One region of the Serratia sp. BNK-23 genome, then DNA from elsewhere that is predicted to be linked to it. Evidence: predicted binding sites of a transcription regulator. Region 1 holds the regulator's gene; each other region holds the start of a gene.
The links. The regulator Fur, encoded in region 1, represses iron uptake genes when iron is present. The targets are predictions, from matches to a motif close to ATAATAATGAGAACNACTATCAA.
Positions count from the first base shown of each region.

Region 2: a site for Fur is predicted at 2,992-3,014, ahead of fepD (Fe(3+)-siderophore ABC transporter permease). Genes of this name have one in related genera too.
Region 3: a site for Fur is predicted at 1,309-1,331, ahead of ACMGF9_RS06220 (Nramp family divalent metal transporter). Genes of this name have one in related genera too.
Region 4: a site for Fur is predicted at 2,412-2,434, ahead of feoA (ferrous iron transporter A). Genes of this name have one in related genera too.

Region 1 covers NZ_CP179900.1:3,702,284-3,706,393, reverse strand. The annotation lists gene ACMGF9_RS17685 (beta-N-acetylhexosaminidase) at 1-1,023, shown strand, start outside; gene fur (ferric iron uptake transcriptional regulator) at 1,272-1,718, opposite strand; gene fldA (flavodoxin FldA) at 2,048-2,587, opposite strand; gene ybfE (LexA regulated protein) at 2,843-3,130, opposite strand; gene ybfF (esterase) at 3,387-4,110, opposite strand, start outside.
Region 2 covers NZ_CP179900.1:1,312,090-1,316,199, reverse strand. The annotation lists gene gltX (glutamate--tRNA ligase) at 1-670, opposite strand, end outside; tRNA gene ACMGF9_RS06190 (tRNA-Val) at 965-1,040, shown strand; tRNA gene ACMGF9_RS06185 (tRNA-Val) at 1,070-1,145, shown strand; tRNA gene ACMGF9_RS06180 (tRNA-Val) at 1,185-1,260, shown strand; tRNA gene ACMGF9_RS06175 (tRNA-Lys) at 1,268-1,343, shown strand; gene fepB (Fe2+-enterobactin ABC transporter substrate-binding protein) at 1,810-2,817, shown strand; gene fepD (Fe(3+)-siderophore ABC transporter permease) at 3,030-4,085, shown strand; gene fepG (iron-enterobactin ABC transporter permease) at 4,085-4,110, shown strand, end outside.
Region 3 covers NZ_CP179900.1:1,317,163-1,321,272, reverse strand. The annotation lists gene ACMGF9_RS06220 (Nramp family divalent metal transporter) at 34-1,269, opposite strand; gene ACMGF9_RS06215 (NupC/NupG family nucleoside CNT transporter) at 1,647-2,834, shown strand; tRNA gene ACMGF9_RS06210 (tRNA-Ala) at 2,953-3,028, opposite strand; tRNA gene ACMGF9_RS06205 (tRNA-Ala) at 3,088-3,163, opposite strand; gene ACMGF9_RS06200 (formate/nitrite transporter family protein) at 3,472-4,110, shown strand, end outside.
Region 4 covers NZ_CP179900.1:147,801-151,910, forward strand. The annotation lists gene feoB (Fe(2+) transporter permease subunit FeoB) at 1-1,997, opposite strand, end outside; gene feoA (ferrous iron transporter A) at 2,069-2,293, opposite strand; gene ACMGF9_RS00640 (Tex family protein) at 2,901-4,110, opposite strand, start outside.

The DNA.
Region 1 (4,110 bases):
CTGGGCGCCGGCTATACCGACAAGGCGAAACCGGAGCCGGGTAAAGGCATCATCGACCAGAGCAACGAAGACAAGCCGTGGGCCAAGTCGCAGGTTTGCCAGACGATGATCAAAGAAGGCAAGGTGGCCGACATGGAACACCTGCCGAGCTACTTCGGCCAGGAGGTCAGCAAGCTGGTGAAGGCGCACGGCATCGACAGAATGCAGGCCTGGCAAGACGGCTTGAAAGACGCCGAGAACGCAAAGGCGTTCGCCACCTCGCGCGTGGGCGTCAACTTCTGGGATACGTTGTATTGGGGCGGTTTCGATAGCGTCAACGACTGGGCCAACAAAGGGTATGAAGTGGTGGTCTCCAACCCGGACTACGTCTACATGGACTTCCCTTACGAGGTGAACCCGGACGAGCGTGGTTACTACTGGGGCACCCGCTTCAGCGACGAGCGCAAGGTGTTCAGCTTCGCGCCGGACAACATGCCGCAGAACGCGGAAACCTCGGTCGACCGCGACGGCAACCACTTTAACGCCAAAAGCGACAAGCCGTGGCCGGGCGCCTACGGTCTGTCCGCTCAGCTGTGGAGCGAAACCCAGCGCACCGATCCGCAGATGGAATACATGATCTTCCCGCGCGCGCTGTCGGTGGCGGAACGCGCCTGGCACCGAGCCGGTTGGGAGCAGGACTATCGCGCCGGCCGTGAATACAAAGGCGGGGAAACCCACTTTGTCGACACCAAGGCGCTGGAGAAAGACTGGTTGCGCTTCGCCAATATCCTGGGCCAACGAGAACTGGCCAAGCTGGACAAAGGCGGCGTCGCTTACCGTCTGCCGGTGCCGGGCGCGCGCGTGGCGGGCGGCAAGCTGGAAGCGAATATCGCGCTGCCGGGATTGGGCATCGAGTACTCCACCGACGGCGGTAAGCAGTGGCAGCGCTATGATGCCAAGGCCAAACCGGCGGTCTCCGGCGAAGTACAGGTGCGCTCGGTCAGCCCGGACGGTAAACGTTACAGCCGCGCCGAGAAGGTCTAAGCCCGGCACATCGGCCTGTCGTCATGGCGGCGGGCCGCTTAACGAAGGGGGAATGCGTTCGCCCCCGCGCGTGCCGGCGTGGGGCGGATGTTGAAGTGAGAGCAGTACGTGGAGTCGCAGTGCCGCTGCAATTGTAGTATTTCATGACATGATCTTTCCCCGGCTTGCCCGGGGATTTTTTTGCCCGTTGTACGGCGGGCATAAAAAAACCGCCTCAATGTGAGGCGGTTTCTCATAGCCGGTGAGGCTTATTTCTTGTCGTGCAGCGATTCGTCTTCGCGGCAGTCACCGGTTTCACAGTGGCCGTACAGGTACAGACTGTGGTTGGTAAGCTTGATGCCGTGCTGCTTGGCGATATCACGCTGGCGCACTTCGATGGATTCGTCGCTGAATTCGATCACTTTGCCGCAGTCCAGGCAAATCAGGTGATCGTGGTGATGCTGTTGGGTCAGCTCGAACACGGACTTGCCGCCTTCGAAGTTGTGACGTGTCACAATGCCCGCATCGTCAAACTGGTTCAGTACGCGATAAACCGTTGCCAGGCCGATCTCTTCGCCCATATCAATCAGTTTTTTGTACAAATCTTCCGCACTGACGTGATGGCATTCCGGATTTTGCAGTACTTCCAGGATTTTGAGTCGCGGAAGCGTGACTTTTAAGCCGGCCTTCTTCAATGCGATGTTGTTGTCGGTCATGCGAATTCAGTCCTGTTACTATGCTAATCAAGTTGAGGCGTACTCGCCTGTGGCATCGGTCGGCACAAAGAGTTAATGCGTCTCATTATAGAACCGGTTGTACTAAATGGAAACCGCCGGTTGTTAACAAAGATATAATTGCACTATTGCATGTTTTGCATGCAACGCCTTGATGGATGGGATAAACCGATATCTCAGTCTACCGTGACGGGGTGGGAAGTTACAAATCTGTAGCTTCTATCGCAGCAATCCCTGTTGCCGATGACGGCCCTGTCGGCACACTATGCACTTTACAGGGCCTTTGTTCAACCTTTCGCCAGTCCCGGCGTTTAGCCGACGATATCGGCCAGGCTCAGCTCTTCGACAATCTGTTTGACCCAGGCGTCGACGCGCTCGTTGGTCAGCTCCGGCTGACGGTCTTCGTCGATCGCCAGACCGATGAAGTGGTTGTCGTCCGCCAGGCCTTTGGAAGCTTCGAAGTGGTAGCCTTTGGTCGGCCAGTGGCCCACGATGGCCGCGCCGCGCGGTTCGATGATGTCGCGGATGGTGCCCATCGCGTCACAGAAGTATTCCGCGTAGTCTTCCTGGTCGCCGCAGCCGAACAGCGCCACCAGTTTGCCGTTGAAATCGACTTCTTCCAGCGTCGGGAAGAAATCGTCCCAGTCACACTGCGCTTCACCGTAGTACCAGGTCGGGATACCCAGCAGCAGGATATCGAACCCTTCCAGGTCTTCTTTGCTGCTTTTGGCGATGTCGTGCACTTCAGAGACGTCGTCGCCAAACTGTTTCTGGAGAATTTTCTGGATCATTTTGGCAATGTTTTCGGTATTGCCAGTGTCGCTGCCAAAGAAAATGCCTACAGTAGCCATATCGCGTATAACCTTTAAATTCAATTAATTGCATTACTCGGCGCCGGCACTGCCGCCGATTAAAATGATGCCATGGCAAGAGCCTTTCGCCACGGTGGCGGGCGCCGACAGGCGCAGTCTCTTACCGGTAAATGCGTATCATGCCAGAAAGTGGCGCCGGGGTTTTATCGCATTTATGCGATGCCGAAGGATGAAGAAAAGCGTGGTCGATCCGGCGTTGTCCTTAACGCCGCGCCGCGCGTGCGGCCGAAGAGATCAATGTTCCGGCTGTTCTTCCGCCAGTTGCGCCAACAGCATCTGCTCGATGAGTTCGCTGCGGCTGATGTTGCGCTGTTCCGCCAGTTTGTTCAGGGCGTCCACCGCATCCGCGTTGATTTTCAGCTCTACGCGCCGCAATCCGCGCACTTTATCGCGCCGTAACTGATTGCGCTTATTGATTCTAAGCTGTTCATCGCGGGAAAGCGGGTTGGTTTTCGGGCGCCCCGGACGGCGTTCATCTGCGAACAGATCCAGCGTCGTGCGATCCGTTTGTTCTTTTGCCATAGGTAGCGGTACTGCAAGGGAGTTTGCATCAAAAAGCGCTCGCACGCTTCCGGAGGCATCGGTTAACACACTTCGGGCCAATAAACCCTAACCCAAATTTACCCCCGAACCGGCGTTCGCGAACGCGCTGGCGCGGCGGCAAAATTATAGCGCGCCATATTACCCCAGCAGATGGAGCGGCGACAATGCCTAACTGCGGGCTAAACGCGCTAAGCCGTTATCTTTAGCGCGTTTTTTCGCCAGGTGAGCGCGTTTTTCAGGCTTCGCCGAGGAAACGGTGGATGGCGCGCAGCACCGCTTCCGGTTTTTCGGCGTGCACCCAATGGCCGGTGCCGGCGACGACGTGCGCGCGTGCCTGCGGGAATTGGCGGGCGATGTCTGCACGGTAGCTGTCCTGCACGTACGGCGACAGGCCGCCGCGAATGAACAGGGTCGGGTGTGGCCAGGCCGGGACTTCCTGCCAGCCGGTGATGTCTTCGTAGCGTTCGATCAGCACCGGCAGGTTGAAGCGCCATTCACCGTTATGGAAGGACTTCAGCAGGAACTGGATCACGCCTTCTTCCTGAAGGTAGTCGCGCATCAACTGGGCGGCCGCCTGGCGCTGGGTAATGCCGGCGGCGCTGACGGCCTTCAGCGCGGCGAAGATCTCGTCATGGCGTCGGGTCTGGTAATCCACCGGCGCGACGTCGATGACGATCAGCTTGGCGATGCGCTCGGGCGCGATGGCGGTCAGCGCCATCGCCGCTTTGCCGCCCATCGAGTGGCCGATGACGATCGCTTTCTCCAGCTGCAGTTCGTCGAGCAGCGCCAGCAGATCTTGCGCCATGGCGGGGTAGTTCATGTCGTCGGCGCGCGGGGAGAGGCCGTGGTTGCGCAGATCGACCTTGATCACACTGTGCTGTTTATGCAGATCGCGCGCCAGCACGCCCAGGTTGTCGAGATTGCCGAACAGCCCGTGGATCAGCAGCACCGGCAGCGCG
Region 2 (4,110 bases), 2.4 Mb from region 1:
ATTCCGGCACCGGCGCGCCCAGCGCTTTCAGAATGTTGATCTGGCGCGGGGTGTTGTTGATGTGGTCTTCACCGCGGATCACATGGGTGATTTCCATGTCCCAGTCATCGACAACGACGCAGAAGTTATAGGTTGGCGAACCGTCGGTGCGGCGGATGATCAGATCGTCCAGCTCCTGGTTGCTGAATTCGATCGGGCCACGAATTTTATCGTCGAAGATCACCGACCCTTCCTGCGGGTTGCGGAAGCGCACCACGTGCGGTTCGTCGTCGGTGTGGCTGCACTGGCTGTCGCGGCAGTGGCCGTCGTAACGCGGCTTTTCGCCATTTTCCATCTGCTTCTCGCGCAGCGCTTCCAGACGTTCCCTGGAGCAATAGCATTTATAGGCCGTGCCCTGCTCCAGCATCTCATCGATAACCGCGTTGTAGCGATCGAAACGCTTGGTCTGGAAATACGGGCCTTCATCCCAATCCAGGTTCAACCAGTTCATGCCATCCATAATTGCGTCGATCGCGTCCTGGGTAGAACGTTCCAGATCGGTATCTTCGATACGCAGAACGAACTCACCGCCCGCATGGCGGCTGAACAACCAGGAATAAAGTGCGGTACGCGCGCCGCCGACGTGAAGATAGCCGGTCGGGCTCGGTGCAAAACGGGTTTTGATTTTCATTGGGTTCACTGCCTTATTACGCAACGCGTGTCGGCGGTTGCCGACGATTGCTCGGAATTGAAAAAAGAGTGGACGACATTGTATCACCACGCGCTAATTCCTCAACGCCGACACGATATTGCGCCGGTCGATTTCGCGCGTTTTGCGGCGAGTTTCGCATAGCATCGCGCAAAGAATCGGCGCTGCTGGCGATTATTATCGCGCCCTGCCTAAATTTGCGGCGAACGATTGAAATCATTTTAAAAACCGTTGACTCACTTTGAACTATCCCTATAATGCGACTCCAACAAGACGGGGCGATTAGCTCAGTTGGTAGAGCATCTCCTTTACACGGAGGGGGTCGGCGGTTCGAGCCCGTCATCGCCCACCATCTTGTTGAGAAAAAATGAGAACGAATGAGGGTGATTAGCTCAGTTGGTAGAGCATCTCCTTTACACGGAGGGGGTCGGCGGTTCGAGCCCGTCATCACCCACCATCATTCTCTCGTTTAGCAGTAACCTGGAAGTCCTGAAGTGGGTGATTAGCTCAGTTGGTAGAGCATCTCCTTTACACGGAGGGGGTCGGCGGTTCGAGCCCGTCATCACCCACCACTTCTGCGGGTCGTTAGCTCAGTTGGTAGAGCAGTTGACTTTTAATCAATTGGTCGCAGGTTCGAATCCTGCACGACCCACCAATTCAGAAAAAAGCGCCTTTTGGCGCTTTTTTCGTTTCTGCGCCACCTGCTCCCGACTTCATCTTCTTGCCGACAGAGTTCACCGAATCGTGCAGGATAAGACAAAAGCATTCATGCTTTTGAACAGCGCTTGCGCTGGCCCGAAGGGGCCGTCTATGAAATAGGCGGATAGCCGTAGAGGTTCGAGCATCGCGCAGCGATACGACAACGCGCAGCGTTGCCCGCAGGGTGAGGCCACAGGCCGAATCAATCCTGCACGACCCACCAATTCAGAAAAAAGCGCCTTTTGGCGCTTTTTTCGTTTCTGTCACTCCGCTTCTTCTTTCTATTCTTTCCTTCACCACGCGCTGAGATACGAATGGTTATCATTTTGGCGGCTTGAATGGTAAATTAGCCGGCATCCACCACGCAGCCAATCCGCCGCCGGATTGATACGCCTTAGTTCAAGGAAAGAAAGAGCCCGCTCATGACCCTATCCTTACGCCAGCTGTTCATTGCATTTATCGCCACTTCCAGCCTGTTGCTCAGCGGCTGCGGCCCGGACGACAAGAGCGACGGACAGAAACCGTCCGCCCCCGCAGCCGACGGCAGTTGGCCGCGCACCATCGACAGCGTCAAAGGGAAATTCACGCTGGAAAAACCGCCGCAGCGCATCGTGTCCACCAGCGTCACCATCACCGGCACGCTGTTGGCTATCGACGCCCCGGTGGTCGCCAGCGCCGCCACCAGCCCAAATCCCCTGGTGGCCGATAAACAAGGTTTCTTTACCCAGTGGAGCGAGGTGGCCAAACAGCGCCACGTCGAGCGGCTGTACCAGGTGGAGCCCAATGCCGAGGCCGTCGCCGCCGCCGCGCCGGATTTGATCGTCGTCGCCGCGACCGGCGGTGATTCGGCGTTGAAACTTTATGACCAGCTGTCCGCCATTGCGCCGACTCTGGTGCTCGACTATGGCGACAAAAGCTGGCAACAGCTGGCCAGCGAGCTCGGCGAGATCACCGGTCATGAAGCCGGCGCCAAACAGGCGGAAGATCGTTTCGAGCAGCGCGTGGAGCAAGTGAAACAGGCGATCGCGCTGCCGCCGCAGCCCACCACTCCGCTGGTGTATGCCGACAACGGCCGCGAGGCCATGCTGTGGACGCCGGGTTCTGCCCAGGGCAAACTGCTGACCCAGCTCGGCTTCCAACTGGCCACCCCGCCGGAAAGCGCCAAAGGCAACACCAGCATGGGTAAACGCCATGACATCATCCAGATCTCCGGCGAAAAAATGGCCGAAGGTCTGAATGGCAAAACCCTGATCCTGTTCGCCACCAATGAGCGCAAAGTGCAAGAGGTGCTGACCAACCCGTTCCTCAAACATCTGGAGCCGGTGGAACAGCGGCACGTCTACGCCGTCGGCAACGACACCTTCCGCCTCGATTACTACAGCGCCACCAACATGCTGAATCAAATCGAACGGTTGTTCAAAAAGCCCTGAATCACGCCGTCGGCAGGTCAGCCCCCTGCCGACACTTTCCGCAAGCGGGGCGAACGTTCACATTCAATCAATTGAAATATCAATAGTTATTAACATTGTCCACGCACCTTTGCCACCAACCGGCGGGTGCATGCGGGCGTAAACTCGTGCTACTATTGCCCCGCATGAACGCAAATAACAATGAGAATAAAAATCATACAGGAGTTACCGGTGTGAACGTACCCACTCCGACTGAGCGGACGCTTTCGTCCGCACCGCACGCAGCTTACGCCAGTGGCTTCAAACGCATCGCCGGGTTCGGTATCGGTTTGGCGCTGTTGCTGCTGTGCATCATGGCCAGCCTGATGCTGGGTTCCAAAGCCATCCCCTTCCATACCGTCTGGCTCAGCCTGCAGGGCGCCGCGAGCGGTTCCGACAGCACCATCATTCTCAATGCCCGGGTGCCCCGTACGCTGGCGGGCATCCTGGCCGGCATGGCGCTCGGCGCCGCCGGCGCGCTGATTCAGGCGCTGACGCGCAACCCGCTGGCCGATCCCGGCGTGCTCGGCATCAACGCCGGCGCCAGCTTCGCCGTGGTCATCGGCATCATGTTTTTCGGCGCCGCCACCACCGAAAGCTACATGGCCTACGCCTTTGCCGGCGCAGCCCTCACCACCCTGCTGGTCTACCTGATCGGCACGCTGGCGGGCGGGCGCATCAACCCGGTGCGGCTGACGCTGGCCGGCGTGGCTATCGGCGCGGTGCTGCTCGGCATCACCACCGGGCTGTCGCTGATCGATCCGCAAACCTTCGACCAACTGCGCTTCTGGCAGGCTGGCACGCTGGATATCCGCACGCTGTCCACGCTGCCGGTCACCGCCCCCGCCATTTTGCTCGGCTGCCTGCTGACGCTGCTCATCGCCCGGCCGCTGAATACCATCGGCATGGGGGAAGATCTGGCTATCGCACTCGGCGCACGCGTGGTGCTTACTCAGATGATCGCGGTGATCGCCATCACGCTGCTGTGCGGCGCGGCAACCGCCACCGTCGGCCCGATCAGTTTCATCGGCCTGATGGTGCCGCATATCGCCCGCTGGTGGGTCGGCCCCGACCAGCGCTGGATCCTGCCCTACTCCATGCTGCTGGCGCCGATTTTACTGCTGTGCGCCGACGTGGTCGGCCGCTTGCTGGCGGCCGGTGAACTGCGGGTTTCCATCGTGGCGGCCTTCATCGGCGCGCCGGTGCTGATCTGGCTGGTGCGCCGCAAGAAAACGCTGGGGGGTCTGTGATGAGTCTGCCGCATACGCTGCATAT
Region 3 (4,110 bases), 2.4 Mb from region 1:
GGCCGGCGCAACGCCGGCCCGCACTGTTTTCGCTTACAGCACGCTGCCGATCAACAGGTAGCCGTTCAATCCCACCACCACCAGTACGATCAGCTTGCCCAGATTTTGCACCAGCGGGCCGTTGACCATTTCCCCCATCAGCGCCCGATTGCCGGTGAAAGCCAGCAGCGGCACCAGCGCCAGCGCAATGCCGAAGCTGAGCAGCACCTGGCTCAGCACCAGAATGCGCGTCGCATCCATCCCCAACATGATGACGATAAACGACGGCAGCATGGTCACCGCGCGCCGCAGCCACAGCGGAATATGGAAACGCACGAACCCCTGCATCACCACCTGCCCCGCCAGCGTGCCCACCACGGTAGAAGAGAGGCCGGCGGCCACCAGGCTCAGGCCGAACACGGTGGCGGCGGCGTGCCCGAGCAGCGGTTGCAGCGTCAGGTAAGCCACGTCGAGATCGGCGATGCCGCTGTGGCCGCTGAAATGAAACGCGGCGGCGGCGGTGGCCATCATCGCCAGATTAACGAAACCGGCGATGGTCATAGCCACGGCGACGTCGACTTTGGTGGCGGCATAGCGTTCCGCCTTGTCGTGCTCGCCGCCGATTTGGGTGAGCGACGAATGCAGATAGATCACGTGCGGCATGATGGTGGCGCCCAATACCCCGGCAGCCAGGAATACCGCATCGCCGTTAGGCAAATCGGGCAGCGCCATCCCCTTCAGCAGCGGCGCCAACTGCGGCTGGGAGAAAGCCAGCTCGACGATGTAAGCGGCGGCGACGAACAACAACAGCCCGCCGATCACCAGCTCCAGCGGCTTTTGCCCGCGTTTTTGCAGCATCAGAATTAAAAAGGTGGCGATGCCGGTCAGCACTGCGCCCTGCAACAGAGAGACACCGAGCAGCAGCTTGAAGCCGATCGCCGCGCCGATAAACTCAGCCAGATCGGTCGCCATGGCGATGATCTCCGCCTGTACCCAATAGGCCCACACCGCCGGCCGCGGAAAGCGATCGCGAATATGCTCGGCCAGATTTTTCCCGGTGGCGATGCCCAGCTTGGCGGACAACAGCTGGATCAGCATCGCCATCACGTTGGCCCAAACCACCACCCACAGCAGGCTGTAGCCGAATGAGGCGCCGGCCTGGATGTTGGTGGCGAAGTTGCCGGGATCGATATAGCCGATAGCGGCGATGAAGGCGGGCCCCATGAGCGAGAGTTTGATTTTTCTGGCGGAGCGACCGGAGGTGGTTTCAACCACGCGACTGTTCAGCATATGTTGAACCCTTACTGAAATTACGTTTATCTCCACTCTATATAAATGATAATAATTATCAAGCGCATTTAGAGCGGTAAAACTTATCTCTGTAATAGCCAACATTAACGGTTTTATCGAAGGGTTCAGCGCGGAGCTTGCCGATTTCCGTGCTTTTCTGATGGGATTTTGGCTGCAATACCCCTGAAAGACAGGTTAGCACAAGAATACGAATTTCCTATTGCTGCTTTAACATCTTGATTTTTTATGCTTTTGCGCAACACTTTAGGAGAACTCCCACTATGATTTTCCATATTTGCAATAGAAGTCTCGTTTTTAAACGTAGCGTTACATAAAATGACAGCCGAAATTCAGCCTGCCTCAAATTTGGAGCAAACATGTCCCATATTGCGCACTTTGCGTTGGCGATAGTGGTGGTAGCGATCCTGGCCCTGTTGGTGTGCCGCGATCGTAAAAGCATCCGCATTCGCTATGTTATTCAACTACTGGTTATCGAAGTACTGCTGGCCTACTTTTTCCTGCATTCGGAAGCGGGTTTGGGCTTCGTAAAAGGATTCGCCGCGCTGTTTGACAAACTGCTCGGGTTTGCGGGACAAGGGACTGATTTCGTGTTCGGCGGCATGGGCGACAAAGGCCTGGCGTTCTTCTTCCTGAAGGTGCTGTGCCCGATCGTCTTCATTTCGGCGCTGATCGGTATTCTGCAGTACATCAAGGTGCTGCCGTTCATCATCCGCATTATCGGCACCGTGCTGTCGAAAGTGAACGGCATGGGCAAGCTGGAGTCGTTTAACGCCGTCAGCTCGCTGATCCTGGGGCAATCCGAAAACTTCATCGCCTACAAGGATATCCTGGGCAAGATGTCGGAAAAGCGCATGTACACCATGGCGGCGACCGCGATGTCTACGGTTTCCATGTCCATCGTCGGCGCCTACATGACCATGCTGGACGCCAAGTTCGTGGTGGCGGCGCTGGTATTGAACATGTTCAGCACCTTTATCGTGCTGTCGCTGGTCAACCCGTACGACACCAATAAAGAAGAAGAGCTGCACCTCGGCAACCTGCACGAAGGCCAGAGCTTCTTTGAAATGCTGGGTGAATACATCCTGGCGGGCTTCAAAGTAGCGATTATCGTCGCCGCGATGCTGATTGGCTTCATCGCCCTGATCGCCGCGCTCAACGGTGTGTTCAGCGCCATTTTCGGCCTGAGCTTCCAGGAAATCCTCGGTTACTTCTTCTATCCGTTCGCCTGGATCATGGGCATTCCTAAGCACGAAGCCCTGCAGGTTGGCAGCATCATGGCCACCAAGCTGGTTTCCAACGAATTCGTGGCCATGATGGAACTGCAGAAAGTCTCTGCCGAGCTGTCGCCGCGCAGCCTGGGGATCCTGTCGGTGTTCCTGGTGTCCTTCGCCAACTTCTCTTCCATCGGCATCGTGGCCGGTGCGATCAAGGGCCTGAACGAACACCAGGGCAACGTGGTGTCACGCTTTGGCCTGAAGCTGGTGTACGGCTCTACGCTGGTCAGCATCCTGTCCGCTTCTATCGCGGGTCTGGTGCTGGGCTAAGCCTGAAATTCACAGCAATGATAAGGCGCCTGCGGGCGCCTTTTTTATTGGCCGGCATTCGGCGAAGGTTAAATGACACAAAGCAAAAAGCCGACCCTAAGGTCGGCTTTTTAAATGGTGGTGGAGCTAGACGGGATCGAACCGTCGACCTCTTGCATGCCATGCAAGCGCTCTCCCAGCTGAGCTATAGCCCCACAAAAGTGGTACGCTTTGACCGGCGTTACGGTATCCCCAACCTTTCTGAGAAGAAGATTGGTGGAGCTAGACGGGATCGAACCGTCGACCTCTTGCATGCCATGCAAGCGCTCTCCCAGCTGAGCTATAGCCCCGTTCCACAATCACTTTGTGCTGTGAACGGGGCGCATAATATGAAACCCGCTCAAAGCTGTCAACGGCTAAATTGAATTACTGAATCAAGCGTTGAAAAAGCCGCCAAATCAGCATCTTTGGCGCCAAAAAATCATCACTTTGCGCAGAGTTCATCCATTTTGCGCGCTACATCTCAAAATGGCAAAAGACCCTGCATATCACGTTGATTTTTAATTAACGGAATGTTAGCGAAATGCGCTTGAGTCGGGCTCCCGAGCGGCATAGACTGCCCGCGCCATAAACTTTATTACGATAAACCGAGTCCGTCATGTCTTTGCATTCACCAAAAGAAATCGCCGCCCTCGCCGTTCAGGCCGGGGTAAACAAAAGCCGCGCCCCTCTTGCTAATCTGCTGATTCTGGGCTTTCTCGCCGGCGCCTTTATCGCCACCGGCTTCCTGCTGGATATTCACGTCATCGGCACCCTGCCGGCCGAATGGGGCTCTTTCGGCGCGCTGTTGGGCGCAGCGGTGTTCCCGATCGGCCTGATCCTGACCATTCTGGCCGGCGGCGAACTACTGACCGGCAACATGATGACCTTGCCAATGGCCTGGTTCGCCCGTGAAATTCCCGCCATCGCCGTGCTGCGCAACTGGTTTTGGGTCACCCTGGCCAACTTCGCCGGCAGCGTGGCCGTCGCCTACTTCTTCGGCCACCTGCTGGGCCTGACCGAAGGCGCGTTTTTACATAAGACGCTGGCGATCGCGCAGGCCAAAGTGGATGCGGACTTCCTGCACGCCTTCATCTCCGGCGTCGGCTGCAACTGGCTGGTATGCCTGGCGGTGTGGTTAGCCTTCGCCAGCAAAGATGTGCCGGGCAAAGTGATCGGCATGTGGTTCCCGGTCATGGCTTTTGTCGCCATCGGCTTCCAACACGTGGTGGCGAATATGTTCATCATCCCGGCGGCC
Region 4 (4,110 bases), 1.6 Mb from region 1:
TAGGCGGAGATGCCGGAGCCGAATTTGCTGCTCATCACGCCCATCGAGCCGACGCCCATCTCGCCGTCGCCCTTGCTGGCTTCGATCGGGTTGGACAGCACGCTCAGGCTGAAGGTGTTTTTCAGGCCGTCCCAGGTTTCCTGCAGCGCGCCGCCCAGCTCATCGAGCAGGTTGAAGTTGGCGGCGTCGAATGCCTCTTTGTTGATGTGCTCGGCGGTATACAGCGTATTCAGCGTGCCGACCACCACTTCTTTCGCCATCGCGCCGGTCACCAGGCCGACGGTGGCCTGCCAGTTATCGCGGTGGACGCCCATCGGCTGCAGCAACGGCGTCAGCACCTTGGAAACCGTGGCCAGCGCGGAGTCGTTGATGTTGTCGACCGTTTTGCCGCTGAACGAGAAGCTGTTCAGGCCGCCGATGAATATGCTGGCCACCACGATCACCTTACCGGCGCGCAACACGAAGCCTTTCAACCGCTGCCAGGTTTGCAGCAGCAGGCTTTTCAGGTGCGGCACGTGGTAAACCGGCAGCTCCATCACGAACGGCGAGGCTTCGCCGCGCATGAGGGTGTATTTGAGTACCAGGCCGGTGAGGATCGCCACCGCGATGCCGAGCATGTACAGCGAGAACACCACCCCTGCGCCGTCCTGGCCAAAGAAGGCGGCGGCAAACACCGCGAAGATCGCCAGCCGGGCGCCGCAAGACATGAACGGCGCCATCATGATGGTGATCAGGCGCTCGCGTTGGGCGTCCAGCGTGCGGGCGCCCATGATGGACGGTACGTTGCAGCCGAAACCGACGATCAGCGGCACAAAGGATTTGCCCGGCAGCCCGAGCGCCTGCATCAGGCGATCCATCACGAACGCCGCACGCGCCATGTAGCCGGAGTCTTCCAGGAACGACAGGAACAGGTACATCATGCCGATCTGCGGCACCAGCGGCAGCACGGTGTTGATGCCGCCGCCGACGCCCTGCGCCAGGAAAACGGTCAGCCAGTCGGGGAAGTGCAGGGTGTAGCCGAGCCACTGAATGCCCTGAATGAAGATCGCCGCCGAGCCGATATCGAAGATCGGCTGCAGCGCGCCGCCGATGTTGATCGCCAGCAGGAACATCAGGTACATCACCAACAGGAAGATCGGTACGCCCAGCCAGCGGTTGAGGATCACTTTATCCAGCATGTCGGTCAGGCGGTTGGGCATCGCCTGCTGCGAGTTGCTGACCGCGTCGCTCAGGGTGGCGATAGACTGGTAGCGCGCGTCGGCGATCACCAGCGCCGGGTCTTCTTGCTGCTGCTGTTGCAACGCCAGAATGGCCGCAGGCAACAGCGCGACGGCGGGACCGGCCAGCCGGTGGCTGTAGATGTCGCCTTCCAGCATCTGCAATGCCAGCCAGCGGCGTTGCACCGCCGGTAGCGTTTGCGGCATGGCATCGCTCAGCGTGGCGACCGCTTTCAGCAGCAACGGCGGGTAGTTTACCAACGCCTGCTGTTCGTTGAGGCGATGATTGTCGATCATCTGTTTCAGCACGCCGATGCCGTCGGCGCGGGTGGAGATCATCGGCACTACCGGGCAGCCGAGGCGTGCCGACAGCGCGGCGACGTCGATATCGATATGCTGGCTTTTGGCGATGTCGAGCATGTTCAGCGCCACGATGCAGGGAATGCCCAGCTCCAGCAGCTGCAGCGTCAGGTAGAGATTGCGCTCCAGGTTGGAGGCGTCGACCACGTTGATCAGCAGATCGGCGTCGCCGCTCAAAATGTAGTGGCAGGCGATCTGCTCATCGAGCGAGGTTTGCTCTGAAATGGTGGTCAGGGAGTAGGTGCCGGGCAAATCGACCAGCCGCACGTCGGACTGCGGGGTAGTGAAATGGCCTTCTTTGCGTTCGACCGTCACGCCCGCCCAGTTACCGACCCGTTGGCGTGCGCCGGTCAGCTGGTTGAACAGCGTGGTTTTGCCGGAGTTCGGGTTACCGATTAAGCCGATGGTGAGTTTTTTCATAGTTCTGCGTGTCGTCTTCAAGGAGAGCCGCGCCGGCGCAAGGACGCGTCGGCAAATGGAGGTGCGCCGGTTCAGGACTGGCCGTCGAGCTGCAGCAGCGCCAGATCCTTCCTGCGCAGCACCAGGCTGACGCGGCGGGTTTTTATTTCTATCGGATCGCCCAGCGGCGCGACGCGCACCACGTCGAACGAAGAGCCGGGCAGCATGCCGAGCGATAACAGTTTCTGGCGGTAGGCCGGCGCAATTTCACCGGAAAAGCCGACAATCTTATATGTGTGTTTAGGTTGAAGCTGCATGTGATTAACCTTCCGGGTGCCGATGAACATCGGGCTGATGATAATTGGACGTTGCCGGCGAAAATGCCACGCCGTCGGCGGTATTCATCCATAAGGTCATGCAATAAAGTGAGCGCAAATAATAGTAATTATCATTATCGCGTTCAATACAAAAAGTAGGGGTATTGTAACCAATTATTATGGCGTCGACAGTTTTTGGTTGTGTCGTCTTGATAAGCCCCGTTTTACCACTGCTTTTACTCGGCGACAAATGAGAATGGTGAGTTAAATCAGTTGCGTATTTGTAGCCGAGTTTTCTCGTTTGCAAATATTGATGGCGTTTTTCCCTTATTTATTTCTGATGAAAGGCAATTCAATAACATTATTCCGCCGTAATGCGAGCGGTAACCATTTGTGTTTCGCTCACAATTCGCAAAATGAAAAATGCGTGTTAACGACGTTGTTAATAAACGGCTGCAGAAGGGATGTTTGCCGCTTTAACAATGGGAGGGCGGTCACGCAGCAACGGGAAATAAAAAGATGAAGGTTTATTGAGACGGGTCAAAAAAATGCCGCAAGTTTTATTCATCGGAAAGGGCGGAGCAGGCTCCGCCCTGTCGGTTCCGACTTAGCGTTTCTTGCCGAATGCCGCCGCCAGCGCGTCGCCCATGGCGCTGTTGCCGGCCGGCGCCGCGTTGCGCGGTTTGGCCTTGTTGCCGCCTGCCGAACGGTTGGCGTTGTCGCGCGTCTGGGCAGGCGCGTTGCCGCCGCGACGCGGTGAACCCTCGCCCGGTTGCTCATCCAGGCGCATGCTCAGCGCAATGCGTTTACGCTGCAGATCGACTTCCATCACCTTCACTTTGACGATGTCGCCGGCTTTCACCACGGTGTGCGGATCTTCGACGAATTTGTCCGCCAGCGAGGAGATGTGCACCAGGCCGTCCTGATGCACGCCGATATCCACGAAGGCGCCGAAGTTGGTGACGTTGGTCACCGAGCCTTCCAGGATCATGCCCGGCTGCAGATCGTTGAGGGTTTCCACGCCTTCGGCGAAGGTGGCGGTTTTGAATTCCGGACGCGGGTCACGGCCCGGCTTCTCCAGCTCTTTCAGAATGTCGGTGACCGTCGGCACGCCGAACTTGTCGTCGGTGAAATCAACCGCTTTCAGGCTGCGCACTGCGGAGGCGTTGCCCATCAGATCCTGCAGCGCCTGCTCGGTGGCGGCCAGGATGCGTTGCACCACCGGATAGGCTTCCGGGTGAACGGTAGAAGCATCCAGCGGGTTGTCGCCGTGGTTGATACGCAGGAAGCCGGCGCACTGTTCGAAGGCCTTCGGCCCCAGACGGCTGACCTTCAGCAGCTGTTCACGGTTGCTGAAGCGGCCGTTCTCGTCGCGCCAGTTGACGATGTTCTGCGCCATCATGCGCGTCAGGCCGGCCACGCGGGTCAGCAACGGCACCGACGCGGTGTTCAGATCGACGCCGACGGCGTTTACGCAGTCTTCCACCACCGAGTCCAGTTTCTTCGCCAGCTGGCTCTGGCTGACGTCGTGCTGATACTGGCCGACGCCGATGGATTTCGGGTCGATCTTCACCAGCTCCGCCAGCGGATCCTGCAGGCGGCGAGCGATGGACACCGCGCCGCGCAGCGATACGTCGAGATCCGGGAATTCCTGCGCCGCCAGTTCAGACGCGGAATACACCGACGCGCCCGCTTCGCTGACGATCACTTTTTGCGCCCGGACTTCGCCGAACTGCTTTTGCAGGTCGAGATAGAAGCGCTCGGTTTCACGTGAAGCGGTGCCGTTGCCGATGGCCACCAGCTCCACGTTGTGTTTG